DNA from 2 places in the Methylosinus sp. DMC45 genome. Region 2 is predicted to be linked to the other one. Evidence: riboswitches for the same ligand, from Rfam matches in the RefSeq annotation. Region 2 holds a riboswitch; the other holds the start of a gene.

Region 1 (3,706 bases), on a different contig from region 2:
GATGTGATCGACTATTGCCGCACGGCCATGGCCTATGCCGAGCGCGAGGAGTTCCGCATTCTCTTCCTCGATAAGCGCAACGCCTTGATCGCCGACGAGGTTCAGGGCGTCGGCACGGTGGATCACACGCCCGTCTATCCGCGCGAGGTGGTGCGGCGGGCGCTGGAGCTGGGCTCTTCCGCGCTGATATTGGCGCATAATCACCCGTCCGGCGATCCGACGCCCTCCACCGCCGACATTCGCATGACGCTGGACATCATCGCCATAGCGCAGCCTTTCGGCATCGCCGTGCACGACCATCTGATCGTCGGGCGGAATGGGCATTCGAGCCTGAAAGGGCTGAAATTCATTTGAGGAGCCGCCTCAAAACTCGATTCCGGCCTGGGCCTTCACCCCGGCCCGGAAGTGGTGCTTGACCATTGTCATCTCGGTGACGAGATCGGCCGCCGCGATCAGCTCCGGCTTGGCGTTGCGGCCGGTGACGACGATGTGGAGGTCGACGCGCCGCGCCGTCAGCGCCGCGATCACCTCATCGAGCGGCAGATGCTCGTAACGGAGCGCGATCGACAATTCGTCGAGCACGAGCAGCCGAATCGACTTCGAGGCCATCAACTCCTTCGCCTTCTCCCAGGCGCGCCGCGCCGCCGCCTCGTCGCGGGCGCGGTCCTGCGTCTCCCAGGTGAAGCCTTCGCCGAGCGTGTGCCAGGCGAGCAGCCCGTCCTCGCCGCCGAGCCTCTCGAGAATGCGCCGCTCGCCCGTGTCCCAGGCGCCCTTGCCGAATTGCACGACGCCCACCGCGAGCCCATGCCCCATCGCCCGCAGAGCGAGGCCGAAGGCCGCGGTCGATTTGCCCTTGCCGGGGCCGGTATGGACCATCAGCAGGCCTTTTTCGGCGATGCTCTTGCCGGCGACCTCGGCGTCCTGCACGGCTTTGCGCTTCTCCATCTTCTCACGATGGCGGCGGGCGGCGTCTTCTTCGAGCGGCTTGCTGGCGTCGGTCATGATTTTAATAAAGCGCAGGGCTAGCCATCTGTCGAGATTGCCGTCAGCAACGACCGAAGCGCTGGGATTTCTTCCGTCGCGGTCTTCCATAAAATATTGCAGTCGATGTCATAATAGGCGTGAATCAAGCGATTGCGCATCGATGTGATCTCGCGCCAGGGCACAGAGGGCGCGGCGGCGCGAGTCTCGAGACTTACTTTGGACGCCGCCTCGCCCATGATTTCGATTGCGCGAGCCAGCGCGAAGGTGAGCATTCGATTCCTGTCGAGATCGCTGCGCACACGGCCCGCGATGAAACGGCCGGCGTCTTCCGCCGCCTCGATCATATGGCGAATTCGTATCGCATCGTCAGGCGGCATACTGAATCTCGGCCTTGCGTACGACGTCCTCACGAAAATATCGGCTGAGATCCCCGGCCGTGCGCAGGTCGATGGTCCGTCCGCCGAGCAGCTCGGACAGTTCCGTCTCGATGCGGGCCATTCCGAGCAGCCCCGGCTCGCGATCCGGCTCGAACTCGACCAGGAGATCGATATCGCTGTCCGGCCGCGCAGAGCCCGAGAGCTCGGAGCCGAACAAGGAGAGCCTGCGGATGTGATGCCGACGGCAGACGGCGGCCAACGCGTCCGGGTCGGGGAAGACCAGGGCAGACATTCGTCAACTCCTCGTAGCCGCGCCGTTTGACGGCGCCCGAGCGCCAGATTATGACTGGTTGCGACGGTCCTCCGCAAGGAGGCGAAGAGGGAATGCGGTATGGGGCTCGCCCCTGATCCGCGGCTGCCCCCGCAACTGTGAGCGGCGAGCGCGCGCCCGTGATGCCACTGGGTCAAAACCCGGGAAGGCGGCGCGCGCAGCGACCCGTGAGCCAGGAGACCTGCCGTCGCCCGAAACCATTGAGGCCGCCGGTGGGGCGGCGAGGAGCAGAACATGACCACGAAGACCCTTTCCGCCGCCGCGATCGTCTCCGCCAGCCGCCTCGAGATCCTGCGCGCCGCGCTGGTCGTGTTCACGCTCGGCGCCGGCCTCGTCTATCTGGCCGGCTTCTCCTATGCGAGCGTCGCGCATAACGCCGCGCATGATTCGCGCCATTCGCTCGGCTTCCCCTGCCATTGACGCAGCGGTGATCCAGCGACTCCTCGCGGTCGGCCTTTTGGCCGGCCTTCTCGCGGGGCTAGCGGTCGCGGCCCTGCAGAATGTCACCACGACTCCGCTGATCCTCGCCGCCGAGGTCTATGAGACCGCGGCCGAGCAGGCTCATGCCGGAGTCGAGGCGCATCAGCACGCGCACGCCGTCGAGCCCGCTTGGGAGCCCGCGCCGGGCCTCCAGCGCACCGCCGCGACCAGCCTCGCCACCAGCGTCACCTCCATCGGCTACGCTTTCGTGCTGCTGGCTCTGATGCTGCTCTCCGGCGAAACGATCGAGCCCAAGCGCGCCGCGCTCTGGGGCGCCTGCGCTTTCGCCTCCACCGGCCTCGCCACCAGCCTCGGCCTCGCGCCGGAGCTGCCGGGCAGCGCCGCCGGCGATCTCGCCGCGCGCCAGCTCTGGTGGATCGGCACGGCGGCCGCGACCGGCGCCGGCCTTTTTGCGCTGCTGCGCGTCGAGCGTCCGCTCGTCAAAGCGCTCGGCGTCGCGCTCATTATCGCGCCGCATCTCATCGGCGCGCCGCAGCCGCCCGCGCCGGAGAGCACCGCGCCGGCCGAGCTGGCCGCGCGTTTCGCCGCCGCTTCGCTCGCCATTCACGCGATCACCTGGATTCTGGTCGGCGCGGCGGTCGGCTTCGTCTGGCGCCGTCTGCCGACAAAGACCGGCGCGGAGGCCGCGGCGTGAGCGCTCTCGCCAAAATCCCCGCCACCATCGTCACCGGCTTTCTCGGCGCCGGCAAGACGACGCTGATTCGCCATATCCTCGAGACGGCGCGCGGCCGCCGCCTCGCGCTCATCATCAACGAGTTCGGCGATGTCGGCGTGGACGGCGATATTCTTCGCGCCTGCGGCGTGGAGAATTGCCCCGAGGAAAACATCGTCGAGCTGGCCAATGGGTGCCTCTGCTGCACCGTGGCCGATGATTTCGCGCCGGCGATCGAGGCGCTGCTCGCGCATCCGAACCGGCCCGAGCACATCATCATCGAGACCTCCGGCCTCGCTCTGCCCAAGCCTCTGGTCAAAGCCTTCGAATGGCCGACGATCCGCCCGCATCTCACTGTCGATGGCGTCATCGCCGTGGTGGACGGCCCCGCGGTGGCGGCGGGCCGTTTCGCCGATGATCTCGACGCCATCGCCAAGGAGCGCGCCGAAACCCTCGCGATCGACCACGACAATCCGCTGGAAGAAGTGTTCGAGGATCAGCTTCTCTGCGCCGATCTCATCGTGCTCAACAAGACCGATCTGCTGAGCGCGGAAGACGAAGCGCAAGTCGCAGAGCAAATCCGCGCCACCGCGCCCCGTGCGATAAAGCTGCTGCGCGCCAGCGAGGGCAGGCTCGATCCCGCGATACTCCTTGGCCTCGGCGCGGCGGCGGAGGACGATCTCGCCAATCGCCCCTCTCACCATGATACGGAAGAGGGCCACGATCACGATGATTTCGAGAGCTTCGTCGTCGAGATCGCCGCCGCGCGCGATCCGGCCGAGCTGATCGAGCGCCTGGCCCGCGTCGCCGAGGCGCATGACGTTCTTCGCATGAAAGGCTTCGTCGAAATCGCCGGCAAGC
Region 2 (3,706 bases):
TGCCGCCGCCTATTTCGACTGGTTCGCGGAGGAGGGCCGCCGCGTCTATGGCGATGTGATTCCGCAGCAGGCGCGCGAGAAGCGCATTCTCGTGTTCAAGCAGGCGATCGGCGTCACCGCCGCGATCACGCCCTGGAACTTTCCTTCCGCCATGATCGCGCGCAAGGCCGGCGCGGCGCTCGCCGCCGGCTGCACGATGGTGGTGAAGCCGGCCGAGCTGACGCCGCTCTCGGCGATAGCGATGGCCGAGATCGCGCAGCGTGCCGGCGTGCCGGACGGCGTGCTCAATGTGGTGACGACCAACGACCCCGCCAGCGTCGGCGCCGAGTTCACCTCCAATCCGACAGTGCGCAAGATCAGCTTCACCGGCTCGACCGAGGTGGGGAAGATTCTTCTGCGCCAGGCGGCGGAGAATGTGCAGAAATGCTCGATGGAACTCGGCGGCAACGCGCCTTTCATCGTCTTTGCCGACGCCGATCTCGATCTCGCGGTGAAGGGCGCGCTCGCGACCAAATATCGCAACAGCGGCCAGACCTGCGTCTGCGCCAATCGCTTCCTCGTGCAGAAAGACGTCGCCGAGGCCTTCGGCGCCAAGCTCGCCGAGGCGGCCTCCAGGCTGAAGGTCGGGCGCGGCGTCGAGCCCGGCGTCGTCATCGGTCCGCTGATCGAGGAGGCGGCGGTCGAGAAGGTCCAGCGTCTCGTCGCCGACGCCCGCGCGCGCGGCGCGAAAGTGCTGACCGGCGGCGGACGCCATGAGCTCGGCGGCAATTTCTATGCGCCGACCGTGCTCTTCGACACGCGGCCGGACATGCAGATTTTCGCGGAGGAGATCTTCGGTCCCGTCGCCGCGATCACCACTTTCGAGGATGAAGCGGAGGCGCTCCGCCTCGCCAATTCGACGCATTATGGCCTCGCCGCCTATTTCTACAGCCGCGACATAGCGCGCGTGTTCCGCGTCGCCGAGCAGCTGGAGTTCGGCATGGTCGGCGTCAACGAGTCGCTGATGTCGAGCGAGGCGGCGCCTTTCGGCGGCGTGAAGCAATCGGGCATGGGACGCGAGGGCTCCAAATACGGAATAGAGAGCTATCTCGAGATCAAATATGTCTGTCTCGGCAATATGTGAGGCGTTCAGCCTGCGCGGTTCGGCGTGCCCAGCACATGCACGTCGGGCGCGATCATCACATTGTCGAAACGCTGCGTGAACATCGGCGCCGCGAAGAAGGCGACGGCGCGCAGCGTTTCCTCGCCCGTGTTGACGAGATCATGCCGCAGCGGCGTCGGAATGACGAAGACGTCGCCCGGCCGCACGTGATGGACGACGCCGCCTTCTGCGCGCAATTCGCCGCAGCCGCCGAGAATATATTGCGTCTCCTCGGTGGCGTCCGTGTGCCAGCCGAGCCGTCCGCCGGGCTCGATCTCATAGACGATGGTCGAGGATTGCGTCGCGCCATGCTCGCCGCAGGAGGCGAAGGCGCCCGCCCAGCGCACGCTCGGATCGTCCACGCCGCCGACTTTGGCGCGCGGCAGGTCATTGGTGGCGACGAGGTGAATGGCGCTCATTGATCTTCTCCGAAATTCTAATCGAATTTTCCATGGCGCGAGTTCCGGGCGCGAGTTCCGGGGACGAGTCCCGCCGCAGTTCCAACGCGCCGCGCGCGGCTTCGTTCCGCGTGCTTGACAGGGGAGCGCTGTGCGGCTCTATTGAAAGGCGATGGTTCCCTCTCGAGGGATCAAAAGGGAATGCGGTGAGCGTCGGCGACGGCGCGAAGCCGCGGCTGCCCCCGCAACTGTGAGCGGCGAGCCGAGGATCAAACGAGCCACTGGAGCCATGCGCTCCGGGAAGGCGATCCGAAGGCGCTGACCCGCGAGCCAGGAGACCTGCCATCAGTCGTGGTCACGCGCGATAGCGTCGGGCGGGGTGCACCGAGGCGGCCGAGACCCTTTTCGCATAGCGCGAGAGGGTCGCGACCTTTCGCAGTGACGGCCCACGTCTGCTGCGAGTCTTCCGGCAATGTCCTCCCTGTCCCATCGGGCCGCCCTCACGGGCGCTGCTTCTCATATTGCGTTTCTTTCCGCCTCGCTTCTCCTTCCCGCTTCCGCCGCGGGGCAGGAGGCTCTGCCCACGGTTGAGATCGGCGCGGCGACCATCGTCTCCGCCGATCGCGTCGAGGAGCGCGTCGACAAATCCTCCTCCTCCGTCACCGTCATTCCGTCCGCGCAGATCGAGAAGCGCGGCGCGACCGGCCTCACCGAGGCGCTGCGCGGCGCGCCGGGCCTCGATCTCTATGAGACGGGCGGTCCCGGCGCGCAGACCTCCGTGTTTCTACGCGGCGCGACGCCTGGCCAGACGCTCGTCCTCGTCGATGGCGTGCGCATCGGCGATCCGTCCTCCACCGACGGCTCCGTCGATCTCGGCGGCCTCGTCGCCACGGACATAGAGCGCATAGAGGTGCTGCGCGGCCCGCAATCGGCGCTCTATGGCTCGGATGCGATGGGCGGCGTCATTCACATCGTCACGCGCAAAGGCGAGGGACGGCCGCGCGCGTCTCTCTCCCTGGAAGGCGGCTCCTATGGAACCGGACATTTGCGCGCGCGCGTCTCGGGAAGCGAGGATCGCTTGTGGTACGCATTCGCGATCGATGCGCTGACGATCGACGGCCATCCGCGCTATGGCTATCGCATTGCGCGCCCGCTGACGATCGGCGACGGCAAGACGCCTCTGCCGCCTCTGCCGCCCAATGATCCGACCAGAAAGGGCGGCGCCAGCGCGCGCCTCGGCTATCGCATGAATGAGGATGTCGCGGTCGCGGCCGGTTTCTTCGGCTATGACAGCGCGATCCGCTTCGACAATCCCTATTCCTTCTCGGCGATCGACGCCTACGATCCGCAGAACCATCAGCATGCGACATTCGCGCAAGGCTTTGCGCGCGTCGACGCCGACATGTTCGATCGCGCATTGCACAATCGTTTCACTCTGTTCGGCAATGTGACGAACCGCGACGTCTGGCAGGCGCGCTCCTGCTATGATGCGAGCTTCGACGCCTATAATTGCCGGCGCGGCTATCGTGGAACGCGGCGCGGCTTCGAATATCAGGGCGATCTCACGCTCGGCGAATTCGGCCTTCTGACCTTCGGCGCTCGCAATGAGACGGAGTCTGTCCGCACGTCGCAGGACCCTGTTCCGCCGACCACATTCACGCCGATCGACGCTGCGCAGACGACGCATTCGGGCTTCGCGCAGCATAAGCTCACCTTGCTCGAGCGCGTCGATCTGTCCTATGGCGGACGTATCGACGCCGTCGATCAAAATCGCACATTCGCGACATGGCGCGCCACCGCCGCTTACCGCCTCGAGGAGACGGGGACCAAATTGCGCGGCAGCGCCGGAACGGGCGCGCGCGTCGCCTCGCTCTATCAGCGCTTCAGCCAATATGGCGATCCGACGCTCGCGCCGGAAACGAGCGTCGGATATGACGTCGGCGTCGATCAATCCTTGTTCGGCGAGCGTCTCTATGCCTCCGTGTCGCTGTTCGAAAATCGCTTTCGCGATCTCATTGAATTCGGCCGCGCGCCGAGCTGCTCTGCGACACAGGCTTTCGGCTGCTATTACAATGTCGGCCGCGCGCGCACGAAAGGCGTCGAATTCTCCGGCGAGGCGATCGTCATTCCCGGCGAATGGCGCTTGCGCGCCAGCTACACGCATCTC

What was found. Region 2 has a riboswitch for cobalamin ahead of ACT53T_RS08200 (TonB-dependent receptor plug domain-containing protein). Riboswitches for the same ligand answer to the same signal wherever they lie in the genome.
Region 1: it holds a riboswitch for cobalamin, as region 2 does, so the genes downstream of both, ACT53T_RS11165 (CbtB domain-containing protein) here and ACT53T_RS08200 (TonB-dependent receptor plug domain-containing protein) in region 2, are expected to answer to the same signal.

What each region holds. Positions count from the first base shown of each region.
Region 1 is NZ_JBQUZK010000038.1:101,886-105,591, reverse strand. Features, by position in the region: gene radC (RadC family protein) at 1-354, shown strand, start outside; gene cobO (cob(I)yrinic acid a,c-diamide adenosyltransferase) at 364-1,002, opposite strand; gene ACT53T_RS11175 (HepT-like ribonuclease domain-containing protein) at 1,023-1,361, opposite strand; gene ACT53T_RS11170 (nucleotidyltransferase family protein) at 1,351-1,653, opposite strand; cobalamin riboswitch at 1,701-1,895, shown strand; gene ACT53T_RS11165 (CbtB domain-containing protein) at 1,927-2,112, shown strand; gene ACT53T_RS11160 (CbtA family protein) at 2,120-2,827, shown strand; gene cobW (cobalamin biosynthesis protein CobW) at 2,824-3,706, shown strand, end outside.
Region 2 is NZ_JBQUZK010000035.1:12,627-16,332, reverse strand. Features, by position in the region: gene ACT53T_RS08210 (NAD-dependent succinate-semialdehyde dehydrogenase) at 1-1,123, shown strand, start outside; gene ACT53T_RS08205 (cupin domain-containing protein) at 1,129-1,560, opposite strand; cobalamin riboswitch at 1,696-1,900, shown strand; gene ACT53T_RS08200 (TonB-dependent receptor plug domain-containing protein) at 2,012-3,706, shown strand, end outside.